Regions from separate parts of the Pseudonocardia xinjiangensis genome, predicted to be linked through region 1. Evidence: riboswitches for the same ligand, from Rfam matches in the RefSeq annotation. Region 1 holds a riboswitch; the other holds the start of a gene.
The links. A riboswitch is a leader RNA that binds a small molecule or an ion and turns the genes downstream of it on or off. The one in region 1 is predicted to bind S-adenosylmethionine.
Positions count from the first base shown of each region.

Region 2: linked by a shared signal. The riboswitch ahead of thrC (threonine synthase) and the one ahead of ACQPZA_RS20290 (aminotransferase class V-fold PLP-dependent enzyme) in region 1 are both predicted to bind S-adenosylmethionine.

Region 1 is NZ_CP192009.1:4,299,759-4,307,415, reverse strand. Features, by position in the region: gene ACQPZA_RS20300 (SDR family oxidoreductase) at 1-269, shown strand, start outside; gene ACQPZA_RS20295 (methionyl-tRNA formyltransferase) at 366-1,322, opposite strand; gene ACQPZA_RS20290 (aminotransferase class V-fold PLP-dependent enzyme) at 1,416-2,774, opposite strand; SAM riboswitch class IV at 2,811-2,926, opposite strand; gene ACQPZA_RS20285 (pyridoxal phosphate-dependent decarboxylase family protein) at 3,026-4,522, opposite strand; gene ACQPZA_RS20280 (alpha/beta hydrolase family protein) at 4,522-5,895, opposite strand; gene ACQPZA_RS20275 (MFS transporter) at 6,048-7,268, shown strand; gene ACQPZA_RS20270 (hypothetical protein) at 7,495-7,657, shown strand, end outside.
Region 2 is NZ_CP192009.1:5,970,795-5,978,451, forward strand. Features, by position in the region: gene ACQPZA_RS28085 (alpha/beta fold hydrolase) at 1-241, opposite strand, end outside; gene rpsT (30S ribosomal protein S20) at 402-662, shown strand; gene holA (DNA polymerase III subunit delta) at 756-1,724, opposite strand; SAM riboswitch class I at 1,865-1,979, shown strand; gene thrC (threonine synthase) at 1,989-3,272, shown strand; gene ACQPZA_RS28105 (dipeptide ABC transporter ATP-binding protein) at 3,295-4,977, opposite strand; gene ACQPZA_RS28110 (ABC transporter substrate-binding protein) at 4,974-6,689, opposite strand; gene ACQPZA_RS28115 (ABC transporter permease subunit) at 6,686-6,961, opposite strand; gene ACQPZA_RS28120 (ABC transporter permease) at 6,958-7,657, opposite strand, start outside.

The sequences.
Region 1 (7,657 bases):
TCCTCTTCCGGCTCGCCCTGGAGCAGGCGGAAGCCGGCACCTCCTGGCATGCCGTGGGCGACGAGGGCGACCAGGTGCGTGACATCGCTGCCGTCATCGGCCGCCGGCTGGGCCTGCCCGTGGAGTCCGTGCCGGTGGAGACCTACGGCCCCCTCGGCGTCATCTTCGCGGCCGACCAGCCCTCGTCCAGCGCCCACACCCGGCAGGCGCTCGGCTGGGAGCCGAAGCACCCGAGCCTGCTGGAGGACCTGGAGAACATCCAGCCCTGACCGGCGGTCCGGGACACGGGTCCCCGACCCTGACCGCACTCACGTTCACGGGCGACTCGCGGACGGAAAGCGGGCGACTCGCGGGGTGGCGGGGTGTCAGGGGGCGGGGTGCGAGGTGAGGTAGCCGCCCATCCGCGTGAAGTACTCGGTGGCCGCGAGGTCCTGGCCGTCGTCGGTGCGGACCCGGTGGATCACCAGGCCCGGGTTGCGTCCGCGCCGCGCGTCGGCGCCCGACACCACCACGACCCCACCGGCACCGTCGCGGACGAAGATGCGTCCGGGCGTTCCGCCGTAGGGAGCGTCGGTGACGCCCGCGGCGAGCACCCGCAGCCGGGTGCTCCCGTGGAAGCAGTAGGCGTTGGGGTAGGGGTCCACCTGCGCGCGCACCAGGTTGGCGATGTCCCTCGCGGGCCAGCTCCAGTCGATCCGGTTGTCCTCGTCGCTGCGGCGGTGGAAGTAGCTCGCCCGGCTGCGGTCCTGCGGCTGCCAGTCGGTGCGCCCGGTGGCCAGCCGCTCCAGCCCGGCCACGGTGATCGGCCCGAACATGGCCAGGGTGCGTTCGAACAGGTCCACCACGGTGTCCTCGGCGCCGACCGGGGTGGCCCACTGCACGACGATGTCCCCGGCGTCGAAGTCGCCGTTCATCATGTGTGCGGTGACCCCGACCTCCGGCTCACCGTTGATCAGCGCCCAGTTCAGCGGCGCGAAGCCCGCGTAGGCGGGCAGCAACGCGTCGTGCACGTTGAGCGTGCCGAGCCGGGGGAGGGAGAACACGGCGGGCGAGAGCCACGTGCGCCAGTTGGCCACCACCATCGCGTCGGCGTGCGCGGCCCGCACCCGCTCGACGACCTCCTCGTCGTCGGCGCGGTTGCGCACCAGTACCGGGATGGCGTGCTTGGCGGCCAGCTCGGCCACGGAGTCGTTGAAGATCGTCTCGTACGGGTTGTCGCTCTCCGGGTGCGTGACGACCAGCGGGACGTCGTGCCCGGCCGCAAGCACCGCGTCCAACGTCCGGTGGCCCCACGTCATGTAGCCGAACACGACGACGCGCATCCAGCGCTCCCTCCCCGCGACAGGTGATCGGGAGGAGGATAACGGAAGGTTAGGTATGCCTGTCCAATGTTGCCGGTGGGCGACGGCCCGGCCTCACTCGGAGCTGCAGGCGGAGGCGCCCGTGCCGAGCACCAGGGTGCCGATGACGCCGAGCGGGTCGTGCTCGCGCGGGTCCGGGGTGGGCACCCACCGGCCGTCGACCACGCCGTAGGTCCAGCGGGCGCCCCGCGTCGTGAGCTGCGCCACCGCCGCCACCAGCCGGTCCACGTGCTCCTCCGTGGTGCTGATCCCGATGCTCGCGCGCAGCGCCTCACCGCTCTCCCCGCAGAGCTTGAGCAGCAGGGGGTGGGCGCAGAAGCGCCCGTCGCGGACGCCGATCCCGTGCTCGGCGGACAGGTAGGCGGCCACCAGCCCGGCGGGCCGGTCCGGGAGGGTGAAGCTGTGGACGGCGACCCGGTCGGTGCTGTCGGGCCAGATCCGCAGCGTCCGCAGGCCGGGCACCGTGGCCAGCCCTGCCTCGAGGCGGTCCGACAGGGCCTTCTCGTGCGCGTGGGCGGCCCCGTCGAGCAGCGGTGCGAGCTCGCGGCAGGCCTGCGCGAGCGCCGCCGCCCCGACCACGTTGGGAGTGCCGCCCTCGTGGCGGTGGGGCGCGGCCGCCCAGACCGTGCGGTCGATCCGTACCTCCCGCACCGCGCCGCCTCCCGCGAGGTACGGGGTGCCCTCGTCGAGCCAGTCGCGCCTGCCGACGATCGCGCCCGCGCCGTAGGGCGCGTAGAGCTTGTGGCCCGACAGCGCCACGTAGTCGATGCCGGTGGCCGCGAGGTCGACGCGCCGGTGCGGTGCGAGCTGGGCCGCGTCCACCACGACCCGGGCGCCCGCCCGGTGCGCGATGTCGACGAGCCGCTCCAGCGGCAGCGTCTCACCGGTCACGTTGGAGGCTCCGGTGACGGCCAGCAGCGCCACCGGTGCCGACGCCAGTGCGGCCTCGAGGTCGGCGAGGGTCTGCTCCACCGTCTCGGCGACCCGCAGCACGCGGTGGGCACCCGCCTGCCACGGCAGCTGGTTCGCGTGGTGCTCCACGTCCAGGCAGAGGACCGGGCCCGGGACGCAGCCGGCGAGCAGGTTCAGCGCGTCGGTGGTGTTGCGTGTGAACACCACCACGTCGTCGCTGCGCGCCCCGACGAACTCGCCGACGGTGACGCGCGCCGACTCCAGCAGCGCGGTGCTCACCTGGGACGCGTAACCGGCGCCGCGGTGCACCGACGCGTAGTACGGCAACAGCTCGGCGACGTGGGCGGCCACGGACTGCAGTGCCGGCGCGCTGGCGGCGAGGTCGAGGTTCGCGTAGGCGATGCTCCCCCCGGTGACCAGCGGCACCTCGAGGTCGGCGCCCACCACGCCGGGCAGGTCGGCGGCGCGGGCGGCAGCGGAACGGGCGAGTACGAGCGTCACAGCGGTCTCCTGGGAAGGGGACCCGCACCGGATGCGGATCCGCGCTTGCCACCGGGCACCCCGCCCGACGGCCTGGTCGTCACCCGGAGCACCCCGCCGCGGAGGAGGGTTGCCGGCCAGCGAGCCGGGGCTTGACGCTGGCGCTCATGACCTGGTGTGGACGTTACGACGGCCGCCGAGCGATCGTCAAGTTGCCCCTCCCGGCAGCCCGCCGCCGCCGTCGGCGCCACCGATCGAGGGCGGCAACGCGGTCACCCAGAGGTCGCCGGATCGACACGGTCGTCCGAGCTCTTCGCGAGACAACCTGCAGCTTCCGTCCGGAGCCGCTTCCACAAGGCTCTGACGTGCGAGGACTCCGTGGTGACCGATCCGATCGCCACCCGGATGGCGTAGCGTCCGTCGACGACGATGTGGGTGAGAAAGGCGGTGCCCGAGGCGTTGACGCGCTCGAGCACCGTGCGGGTCGCGTTGTCGTCGGCCTCCGGTCCGGCGCCGGTGACGACCCGCAGGCACACCAGGGAGAGCGATGGTTCCGCGGCGAGGGTGAAACCGGGGTCGGCGCGCACCAGACCGGCCAGCTCGTCGGCGAGCGCCACATGGGAGCGGATGTGCTCACGCAGCCCCGAGAGCCCGTGGCCGTGCACGACGGCCCACAGCTTAAGCGCACGGAACCGGCGCCCGAGCGGCACCTGCCAGTCCCGGTAGTCCACGACCGCGCCGGACTGGGTCGCCGCGTTGCGCAGGTACTCCGGGGTGATCGAGAGTGCGGCCGGGAGAACAGCGGCGTCACGCACCCACAGCAGCGAGGCGTCGAACGCCGTGAGCAGCCACTTGTGGGCGTCGGTGCAGAACGAGTCGACGAGCTCGACGCCGTCGAGCAGGTGGCGGTGCTCGGGACACAGCGCCGCCACGCCCGCCCATGCGCCGTCGACGTGCACCCAGGCCCCGTGCTCGGCGGCGGCACGCGCGATCTCCCGCACGGGGTCGACCGCGCCCGTGCCCGTGGTGCCGACCGTGGCGCAGACCAGCACCGGTCGGAGCCCGGCGTCGGCGTCGGCGCGCAACGCGTCGGCCAGCGCGGTGGGCGACATCGCGAGCGAGCGGGGGGAGGGCTCGACGATCCGCAGCGCCCGCGCCCCGAGCCCGGCCACACGCACGGCCTTGGCGAGCGAGGAGTGCGTCTCAGCGGTGACGTACACCCGCTCGGTGCCGTCGACGCCCCGCTCCTGCCACTCGGGGGAGCTGCGGTTCAGGGCGGCCAGCAGCGCCACCAGCGCGGCGGAGGACGCCGAGTCCTGGATCGAGCCGCCTCCGCCTCCCGTGAAGGCGAACGCCGGGCCCAACCCGAGCGCAGCGGCCAGCCCGTCCAGCAGTACCTGCTCGACCTCGGTGGCCGCCGGCGACGTCGTCCACAGCATCCCCTGTGCGCCGAGGCCACCCGAGAGCATGTCGCCGAGCAGCGAGTGCAGCGACGCGTTGGCCGGGAAGTAGCCGAAGAAGCCGGGATGCTGCCAGTGCGTGCTCGCCGGCACCACCACCCGGTCGACCTCGTCCAGAAGGGCCGTCAGCGGCCGCGGCTCCTCCGGCAGCCCGGGCGACAGCAGCGTTGCCGACAGCTGCTCGCGCACCCACCCGGGCTCGACGTCGGGTCGCACGGGCAGGTCTGCGAGGCCTGCCCGGTACTGCGCGATCCAGTCGACGACCGCGTAGCCGAGCCTGCGGAACTCCTCGGGATCGAGGTCGGACATCAGAAGCGCTCCCGCATCCATCCGGAGACGAGGTCGAGCACCTCCGGTGAGACCGTCGTCTCGATCGTCGAGTACTCGGTGATCGCGCCGGTGGCGGCGGGCTGCATGAGGTGGTTCAGCGCCGGGAACGTGCGGATCGTCGTGTCGGGGTCGCCGGCGAGCAGCGTCCGCAGTGCCGGCTCGCTCTGTGTGGGCGGCACCTGGAGGTCCTTGCCGCCGTAGAACGCGAGCACCGGAACCCGCAGCGCCCGCAGCGCGGGGGCCGGGTCGTAGGTGAGGACGGCGCGGTACGCCGGGGTGGCCGGCAGCTGCGCCTCGGTCTCCTCCGCCGTCGGGCGCTGGTCCTCCGGCAGAGCGGCGGTCTGCGCGGTGACCCGGTCCCGGGCGAGCTGCCGGGCCCCGTCGTAGTTCCCGGCCCGCAGCATCCCGCTGAGCTTGCGCACGTAGTCGATCTGGGCCTGGACCTGCTCCGGCGGAGCGCCCGCCTGCTGGAAGAGCAGGCGGTTCTGCAGGACGAGCACCTCCTCGCCCGAGACGGCGGGGGCCGCCATCAGCATGACGAACGCCACACCGGCGCCCGGCTGCTGTGCCACCAGCGGGGCGAGGTAGCCGCCCTCGCTGTGCCCGAACAGCCCGATCCGCGTGGGATCGATCTCGGGGCGGCTGCGCAGGAACGCGAGCCCGGCGAGCGCGTCGCCGGTCAGGTCGTCGTAGCTCGCCTGCTGCAGATCGCCGGTCGAGCCCCCCACGCCGCGGTCGTCCACCCGCAGCACGGCGTACCCGGCGCGCGTGAGCGTGTCGGCGAGCAGCAGGAACGGCTTGTGTCCCGCGATGGTCTCGTCGCGGTCCTGCGCGCCGCTCCCGGTGATCATCAGGACGGCGGTGAAGGGTCCGCGGGTCGACGGGAGGGTGAGCGTCCCGGCCATGGTCAGGTTGCCGCTCGGGTACGTCACCTCCTCGCTGCGGTAGGGGAACGGCGGCTTCGGCTCCTGCGGCCGCCCCGGCGTGGGCAGCGCGCCGCGGGACAGCGTGAACGGGACGGTCTGGCCGCCCTGGCTGTAGCTGCCGGTGATCGTCCCCGCGTCGCTCAGGGTGCCGTCGAACGTGGCCCCGCCCGGGACGTCGGGCAGCCGGAACGTGACCGCCTGGCCGTCGAGCCGCACGTCGTGCAGCGCCAGCGCGCGCAGGCCCTGGGCGGGGAGGTCGAAGGTGCCACCGTCGCCTGCCAGGCTCACCCCGAAGTCCAGCGGCGTCCCCGGGGTCTGGATGCTGCCGTGCCAGTCGCCGCTGATGTCCGGCGGTGCCTCCGCCGCAGGCGCGGAACATGCGGCGAGGAACAGCACCGCGATGAGCCCGAAGATCGTCCGTCGCATCCGCACACCGTAGTGACGGCCCGGACCACCGGATTCATCGGCGCGGGAGGCGCCGACGGGACGGCCGGGAGCGACCCGGCGAAACACCTGGAGTGACCGTTCTCACCGCGATTCGTGCAGCGCGAGCGCGCGTGACGGACCATGGTCTGTCGGTGAGCACGGAGACGCGCCCCGGCGTGGGGGAGCGGAGCCGGCTGCGGTTGCTGCAGCTGGCCGCCTTGACCAGCACCGTCGACCGTTTCGCCATCGCCCCCCTCCTCGTGGTGATCGGTCTCGACCTGAAAGCGCCGCTGTCGGCCGTCGCCGCGGTCGCGAGTGCGTACTTCCTGGCCTACGGCCTCATGCAGCCCGTGTGGGGGATGATCAGCGACCGCGTCGGGCGGGTGCGGGTGATGCGCCTGTCGCTGCTCGGTGCGGCACTCGCGGGCGTCGGCTCGATGCTCGCCCCCAACCTCCTGGTCCTCGGTCTGACGCGCACGCTCGCCGGTGGCTGCTTCGCCGCGCTCATCCCGGCCACCCTCGTGTACGTCGGTGACATGTGGCCGGCCGCCGTGCGCCAGCGCCCCCTGTCGGACGTCCTGGCCGCGTCCTCGCTGGGCATCGCCGTCGCAACCGCGGGCGCGGGACTGCTCGCCGACCTGCTCCACTGGCGGGCGGTGCCGGCCGTGACGGGCGTGGCCGCCGCCCTGCTCTGGGTCGCGCTGGCCCGGCTCCCGGAGCCCGACCGCGAACCCTCCACCGGCAACCCGCTGCGCTCGGTGGCCAGGGTGCTGCGCAACCGGTGGGCGCTGGTGGTCTTCGCACTGGTGTTCGTCGAGGGCATCGTGGTTCTCGGCGTCCTCACCTACCTGGCGCCCGCCGTGCAGGCCCTCGGGTCCTCGGCCGCGCTGGCCGGCCTGGTGGCGGCGTCGTTCGGGGTCGGGGCGCTCGCGTGGTCGCGCCTGGTGCGCTCGCTCGTCGGACGCTCGTCGGCGGGCGGGCTCGCCACCATCGGTGGCGCCCTGCTGGTGGCCGGCTGGGCCGTCCCCGCCGTCGCGGTCAACATCGCGACGGTGACGGTCGCCGGGCTGCTGCTGGGTGGGTCGTGGGCGTTCCTGCACACCACGCTGCAGAGCTGGGCCACCGAGGTGGTGCCCACGGAACGGGCCACGGCCGTGGCCCTCTTCGCCGCACTCCTGTTCCTCGGGAGCTCGGCCGGCACCGCCGCCGTCGGTCCGCTGGCCGACTCGGGGGCGTTCGGGACGGCGTTCCGGCTGGCACTGGTGGTGGCGGTGCCGCTCGCGCTGGCGGCCGCGCTCGCCCGCACCCGCTACGGCACCCGGACCGGGTCCGGCGACCCGGCCACCCCACCCCCACCCCCCGCCGCCGAGTAACCCACCCCGCCCCCACCCCCGCGAGTCGCCCGTTTCGCGCCCGCGAGTCGCCCGCCCTGACCCCGCGAGTCGCCCGATCTGCGCGCGCGAGTCGCCCGTTTCGGGTGCGCGAGTCGCCCGGGCCAGGGGTGGGAGCCTCACCGACCGGTCCTTACCGGCTGCGAACGGGTGGCGTCACAGCGCGGTCCGGGCGGGGTGGGTCCGGCATCCTGTCCCCGTGACGCGCATGCTCCCGGACACGCGGATCCGGCGAGCCGGGCTGACGTTCGACCTGGCCGCGGTGGGGGCGGGTGCGGCGCTCGTCGTGGCCGCCGCGCTCGTGGGCTGGCAGCTCCTCCGGGACGGGGTCGACATCTTCCTCGGCTTCCCGCCGCTGCTCGCGAGCTGGG
Region 2 (7,657 bases), 1.7 Mb from region 1:
CGTGCCCACCGCCCCAGTCGTGACCCACCAGGTCGACCGGGCGCCCGATGGCCTCCAGCTCGGCCACCAGCCAGTCGCGGTACTCCTCGACCGTCGCGGTCCAGCCCGGCGGCACCGGGGCCCCGAACCCCGGCGGCGAGAGCCGCACCTGGTCGGCGTGGCCGAGCGCGGACAGCCGCTCGCTCAGCGGCTCCCACAACGCCTCGGTCTCCGGATTGCCGTGCACCAGAACCACCGTCATGCGATCACCCTAGGCCGACCGCGGGAGCTGCCCGGCCGGGCCGATTTCCGGCGGCCCCCGCCGGGCTGTAACATGGACCGCTGAGCGCCCGGCGTGAACGCAGGATCCCCCGCCGCCGGTGCGGACCGGAACAAGGCGAAGAAGAACTCGAGGCATTCGCGTGGCCAACATCAAGTCCCAGATCAAGCGGGTCAAGACCAACGAGAAGCGCCGCCAGCGCAACAAGTCGGTCAAGTCCGCCGTTCGCACCGCCGTGCGGCGTTTCCGCGAGGCTGCGGAGGCCGGCGACACCGAGAAGGCCACCGAGCTGCAGCGGGCCGCAGCCCGTGCGCTCGACAAGGCGGCCAGCAAGGGCGTCATCCACAAGAACCAGGCCGCCAACCGCAAGTCGTCGCTGTCCAAGCGCGTCGACGCGCTCTGACGAGGCGCCAGCTCCAGCTCACAACGGCGCTGCCCCCCGGGGGCGGCGCCGTTGTGCTGTGTCATCGCCACAGCGCCGACCCTCCGGTTGCGCTCAGCGTGACTCGCGCGCCGCGCAGATCCGCAGCACCGCGCGTTCCAGCGCGTACCCCGCGTCGGCCGCCGCCCCCTTGACGTCGGCGTTCACCTCGGCCGCCGCGTCGAACGCGACCGCGAGCGACTCGGGCTGCCACGCCCGTACCTGGGCCTGAGCTTTGCGCACCTTCCACGGCGGCATGCCCAGCGTGCCCGCGAGCCGATTGGGGTCGCCCCGGCCGGCCGCACCCACCCTGGCCAGGGTGCGCACCCCGTCGGCCAGCGCGTCGGCCACGAGAACGGGCGCCACCCCCAGCACGAGCGCCCAGCGCAACGCCTCCAGCGCCCCCGCCCGGTCGCCGGCCATCACCTTGTCGGCCACCGCGAAACCGGACGCCTCCGCGCGGCCCCGGTGGTAGCGGCGCACGGCCTGCTCGTCGACGGTGCCGCCGGTGTCGGCCACGAGCTGGCCCGCCGCGGCAGCGAGCTCCCGCAGGTCGGACCCGACCGCCTCGATCAGGACGCCCACCGCGGCGGGGGCGATCCGCCCACCGGCGCGTCGCACCTCGGAGCGCACGAAGTCGGACCGCTCCTCGGAGCGGGTGATCCGGTTGCACGTGGTGACGACGGCGCCACCCTTGCGCAGCGCGTCGGCCAGCGCCTTGTTGCGGGCGCCCCCCGCGTGGAGCACGACCAGGACGATGCCATCGGCCGGATCGGCCGACTGCTCGACGATCGCCGTGGCGAGCTCCTTGCCCACCTCGTGGGCGGCCTGCAGGACGATGACCCGGCCCTCGGCGAACAGCGACGGGCTCAGGTTGTCGGCCAGGTCGACCGGGGTGAGGTCGGCGGCCCGGTAACGCCGCAGCTCGGCGCCGGGCTCACCCGCCCGCACCTCCGCGACGACCTGCTCGACCGCCCGCTCCACCAGCAGCTCCTCCTCGCCGAGGATGAGGCGCAACGGCGCGGGCGGAGGGGGCGCGGACATGCCGTCCATGCTTGCGCACGCCACCGACATCGCGTGACCCGGCTCCCAGAATCCGGACAGGACTTGGGTCCGCAGTGGATCGTGACGTAACGTGTCTGACATCTGACGGCTGCTCGACCAGCCGCGGAACAACTTCACATGGCTCATCCAGAGGGGCAGAGGGAACGGCCCGGCGAAGCCCCGGCAACCGGCGATGCGCGTCCGCGCTCGATCACGGTGCCAATTCCGACCCGCATGGTGCGGGGAAGATGAGGAGATCTTTCGATGACCCTGACTGCCTCCACGCGTCCCGACGGCGGATCCACCGCCGCCTACGACCTCGGGCCCGCGCGCGCCCTGTCCTGTCGGGAGTGCGGCCACCAGATTCCGCTCGCGGCCGAGTTCGCCTGCCCCCAGTGCTTCGGCCCGCTCGAGGTCGCCTACGACTTCGGCACGGTGACCCGTGAGTCCATCGAGGCCGGCCCCAAGTCGATCTGGCGCTACCGGCAGCTGTTGCCCGTGCCGTCCACCGTGCAGGAGCACCCCAACACCGAGCCCGGTCTCACCCGCCTGATCAAGGCTGACCGGCTGGGCGCCGCGCTGGGGCTGCGCAACCTCTGGGTGAAGGACGACACCGGCAACCCGACCCACTCCTTCAAGGACCGCGTGGTCGCGGTGGCGCTCGCCGCCGCGCGCGAGCTCGGGTTCTCGGTGCTCGCCTGCCCGTCCACGGGCAACCTCGCCAACGCCGTGGCCGCCGCAGCGGCCCGCGCCGGGTGGGACTCGGTCGTGCTCATCCCGTCCTCGCTCGAGCAGGCGAAGGTGCTCACCACCGCCGTCTACGACGGCACCCTGCTCGCCGTCGACGGCAACTACGACGACGTCAACCGGCTGGCCACCGAGCTCGCCGCCGAGCACGAGGACTGGGCGTTCGTCAACGTCAACGTGCGGCCGTACTACGCCGAGGGCTCCAAGACCCTGGGCTACGAGGTGGCCGAGCAGCTCGGCTGGCGGCTGCCGGAGCAGATCGTGGTGCCCGTGGCGTCGGGGTCCCAGCTGACCAAGGTGGACAAGGGCTTCACCGAGCTCGGCAAGCTGGGCCTGGTGGAGCCCACGCCCTACCGCGTGTTCGGGGCGCAGGCCACCGGCTGCTCCCCCGTGGCCAAGGCGTTCGAGGACGGCCACGACGTGGTGCAGCCGGTGCGCCCGGACACGATCGCCCGCTCGCTCGCGATCGGCAACCCGGCCGACGGCCCCTACGTCCTCGACGCGGTGCGCCGCACCGGGGGTGCGGTGGCGCACGTCAGCGACGCCGAGGTGGTCGACGGCATCCGGCTGCTCGCCCGCACCGAGGGGGTCTTCGCCGAGACCGCGGGCGGGGTCACGGTGGCCACCGCGAAGAAGCTCGTGGAGTCGGGCAAGCTCGACCCGGACGCCGAGACCGTGCTGCTGATCACCGGCGACGGCCTCAAGACCCTCGACGCGGTCGCCGGCCAGATCGGCCCGTCGGCCACGGTGCCCTCCACCAGCAAGGCCGTGCGCGAGGCGCTGGCGGCGCGCGGGCTCTGAGCCGGGGCGGCCCCCGGCGCGGTCACGAGGCGCTGGGGGCGGCAACCTCGGGTTGCGCGTCCCGGATCGTGTGCCAGATCGCGCGCCTGCGCTGCTGTTCGGCCGGGTCGGCCACGGGCGCCGAGGCGAGGAGCCGTTGGGTGTAGCGGTGGCGCGGCGCCTGCAGCACCTGGGCGGTGCTCCCCTGCTCGACGATCCGCCCGCGGTGCATGACGCCGACCCGGGCCGCGAGCGCGCCGATCACGGCGAGGTCGTGCGAGATGAACAGGCAGGCGAACCTCAGCTGTGCCTGCAGGTCCCGGAACAGGTCGAGGATCCGGGCCTGCACGGAGACGTCCAGGGAGCTGGTCGGTTCGTCGGCGATCAGGAGGTCGGGGTTCAGGGCGATGGCTCTGGCGATGCCGACCCGTTGACGTTTGCCCCCGGAGAGCTCGTGCGGGAACCGGTCGCGTGTGGAGGTCGGGAGCTGCGCGGCGTCGAGCAGGTCGTCCACCCGGCGGCTCAGGTCGCTGCCGTGCAGGCGGGTGTGCAGGCGCAGCGGCTCGGCCACGCTGGCGCCGATGGTGGCCCGGGGGTTCAACGACGACGCGGGGTCCTGGAAGACCATGCCGATCCGGCCACGGGCGCGCCGCAGGGCCTTGCCGCGCAGCGCGGCGAGGTCGTCGCCGGAGAGCCGGATCGCGCCCCACTCTGGTCGCACCAGGCCGGTGATGGCCGCGGCGATCGTGCTCTTGCCCGAACCCGACTCACCGACGAGCCCGTACACCTCTCCGGCGGCGACGTGCAGACTCACCCCCTCCACGGCCGGGACGTCGAACCGCCCGCGGTAGGTCACCCGCAGGTCCTCCACGGTCAGGATGCCGGCGCCGTCGACACGGATGCCGGGCTGCTCCGGCGCGGGGACCGGCGGGGCGGCGGGCAGGGACACCACGGCGTCGAGCAGTTGGCGCGTGTACTCCTCACGGGGTGCGGCGAACAGCTGCGCGACGCTCGCCTCCTCCACCACCCGGCCCGCCCGCATCACGACGACCCGGTCGGCGAGGTCGGCGACCACCCCCATGTCGTGGGTGATGAGCAGGATCCCGATGCCGAGCCGGTCACGCAGGTCGCGCAGGAGGTCGAGGATCTCGGCCTGCACGGTCACGTCGAGCGCGGTGGTGGGCTCGTCGGCGATGAGCAGGGCGGGCTCGTTGGCGATCGCGATGGCGATCACCACCCGTTGCAGTTGACCGCCGGACAGCTCGTGGGGGTAGGAGCGGGCCTTGCGCTGCGGGTCGGGTAGCCCGACCAGCGCCAGGAGCTCGAGCATGCGCTGCCGGGCCGCCGCCCGCGTCAGCGAACGATGGGTCGTGATCGCCTCGAGCACCTGGGCACCGATGGTCAGCACCGGGTTGAGCGCGCTCATCGGCTCCTGGAAGACGAAGCCGACCTCGTTGCCACGCACAGCACGCAGCTCCTCCGCGTCGAGGGCGATCAGCTCCCGCCCGCGCAGCAGCGCCGAGCCGGACACCGTGGCGGTGCCCGGGAGCAGCCCCAGCAGCGACATCGCCGTGACCGTCTTCCCCGAGCCCGACTCGCCGACGACGGCCACCACCTCGCCGGTTCCCACCGAGTAGCTGACCTCCGTCACGGCGGCGGTCGACCGGCCGGCGGCGCCGAAGGACACCGAGATGTCCCGCACCTCCAGCAAGGCAGGCGCGGTCACGGCGTGATGCCCACCTTGAGGTAGTTGGGATAGGCGGGGAAGGCCGCCACGAAGAAGTCGCCGACCTTCGAGCCGCGCAGGAACGAGTTGCGCGTGTAGATCAGCGGCACGACGGGGCTGTCCTGCATGATCCGCCGGTCCACCGCGGCCCACTTGCGTCCGGCCTCGACCGGGTCCACCGTGGCCTGCGCGTCGGCGATCAACGCGTCCACCTCGGCGTTGGAGTACCGGGAGATGTTGTAGCCGCCGTTGCCGATCTCGCCGGACGCGAAGAGCGGCTGGATGTTGCCGTTCGGGCTCGGGAAGTCGGGCTGCCAGCTGAAGTAGGCCAGGTCGTAGTTCGCCTGTGCGCCCGTCACCTCCGCGGTGAAGGCGTCGGAGTCGAGCGGCCGGATCGACACCTGGATGCCCGCCCTGGCGAGTGCCGCCCCGACCGCCTGTGCCCTGTCCGCCCCACCGTTGGAGGTGCTCACCAGCAGGCTCAGGCCGGGCAGGCCGTCGGGATGGCCGGCGGCCGCGAGCATCTGCTTGGCCTTCTCCGGGTCGCCGGCCGGTTGCGTGGGGTAGAGGTCGTAGGTCTCCCGGCCGGCGATGCCGGGGGTGATGAGGGTGGTGGCGACCTCCCCGGCGAGCGCCGCCGAGCCTGCGGCAGCCACCTGGAAGGCGCTTCGGTCCACCGCGTACTGGAACGCCGTGCGCACCGCGGGATCGGCCAGCGGGCCCTTCTGGGTGTTCATGACCAGCATGGCCAGCGCGCCGGCGTCGGAGGTGACCACCCGCTGCTTGACGGCGGGGTTGCCCTCCAGCTGGGCCAGGGTGGCCGCTGCGACGAACGAGGCCCCGAAGGCGAAGCGGTCGTCACCGCTGTCGGCGGCGAGTCGCTGGGAGATCACCGTCCGGTCCTGGGAGAACTGGAAGACGACCTGGTCGGGCAGGCCGGTGCGGACCTGGTCGGTCGCCTTGTCCCAGTTCGGGTTGCGCACCAGGGTGGCTCCCACGCCCTGCTGGTAGGACTGCACCTGGTACGGGCCGGAGCCGACGGGGTGTTCGCCGTAGTTCGCCTCGGCGCCGGTGTTACGCGGCACGGGCGCGAAGGCCGGGGTGCTGGCGATCCACGTCCAGTCGCCGTAGGGGCGGGCCAGCCGGAAGACGATCGTCTTCTCGTCGGGGGTCTCGATCGAGCTGAGCTCCTGCCCCTCGAACGGGCCGCGGTAGTCGCCCCCGCCGACGAGCAGCGACTTGTGGTAGGTGAGGCCCTGCGAGAACGCGGGCGAGAAGGACCGCTCCACCCCCCACTTGACGTCCGCGCTGGTGATCGGGGACCCGTCGGAGAACCGCAACCCGTCCTTGAGGGTGAACGTCCACGTCGCCCCGCCGTCGCTGGGCGTGCCGGTGTCGGTGGCGAGGTCCGGTACCACCGTGGCGGTGACCCCGGGCCGGATGTCCCAGCTGGTCAGCCTCCGGTGCACGAGGGCCAGCGAGGTGATGGCGAGGCTCTGGCTCTTCGCCGGGTCGAAGGTGTTGGTGGCGCTGTCCTGGAGGACGTAGAGCGTGCCGCCTGGCGCGGTGGCCGCGGTCGTGGTGGCACCGGAGCTGCGCTCGTTCGCGTTGCAGGCCGCCAGCAGTGCACCGGCCCCACTGACCGCGCCTGCCGTCGCAACGAGTCGTAGGAATGCCCGCCGGTCCATGAAGTTCTCCTTGTCGATGATCACGAACGAACCAGCCGCGCCCGGGGGTCGAGCAGGCCGTAGAGCAGGTCGACCAGGGTGTTGGCGACCACGATGAGGAAGGTGGCGAAGACCGTGTAGCCCAGCAGCAGCGGCAGGTCGAGCTGCTGGACGGCATCGATGAGCAGGCCGCCCAGGCCGGGCATCGAGAACACCCGCTCGGTGATGACCGCACCGCCGAGCAGCGAACCGAGGTCCAGACCGAAGATCGTCACCACCGGCAGCGCGACGTTGCGCAGCGCGTGCCGCCGGATCACGCGGGACTCCCGCACGCCCTTCGCCCTGGCCGTGCGGATGAAGTCTCGCCCAGGACGTTCAGCATCTGGTTGCGGGTGAGCCGGGCGTAGAGCGCCGCGTGCAGGAACGCCAGCACGAGCCACGGCAGCACGAGGTGCCACGCCCAGTCGACCGGGCTCTCGGTTAACGGGACATACCCGCTGACCGGCACCACGTCGAGCGTGAACCCGAACAGCAGGATCCCCAGCAGCCCCACCAGGTACGTCGGCGCGGAGACCCCGGCAACGGACCCGGCCATCAGCAGCCGGTCCAACGGCCGTCCGCGGTGCAGTGCGGACACCACCCCGGTGCCGACCCCGACGCACAACCAGATCACGGCCGCCCCGATGGCCAGCGAGAACGTCACCGGCACCCGGCCGGCGATCAGGTCGCTCACCGGGGCGTTCTGCTGGAAGGAGTACCCGAAGCACGGTGCGGCGCAGTGGATGGCGGCGGGGCCGGTGCCGTACGTGCGCCCGACCAGGACGGCCGCGAGGAAGGACAGGTACTGCAGGAACCACGGCTGGTCGAAGCCCATGTACTGCCGCGCGATCGCGAGGTTCCCCGGGGTGCACGGCTTGCCGCAGGAGAGCAGGGCCGGATCGGACGGCAGCAGGTAGAAGACCGCGTAGGTGGCGAGGCTGACCACGACCAGCACCAGCACCATGGACAGCACC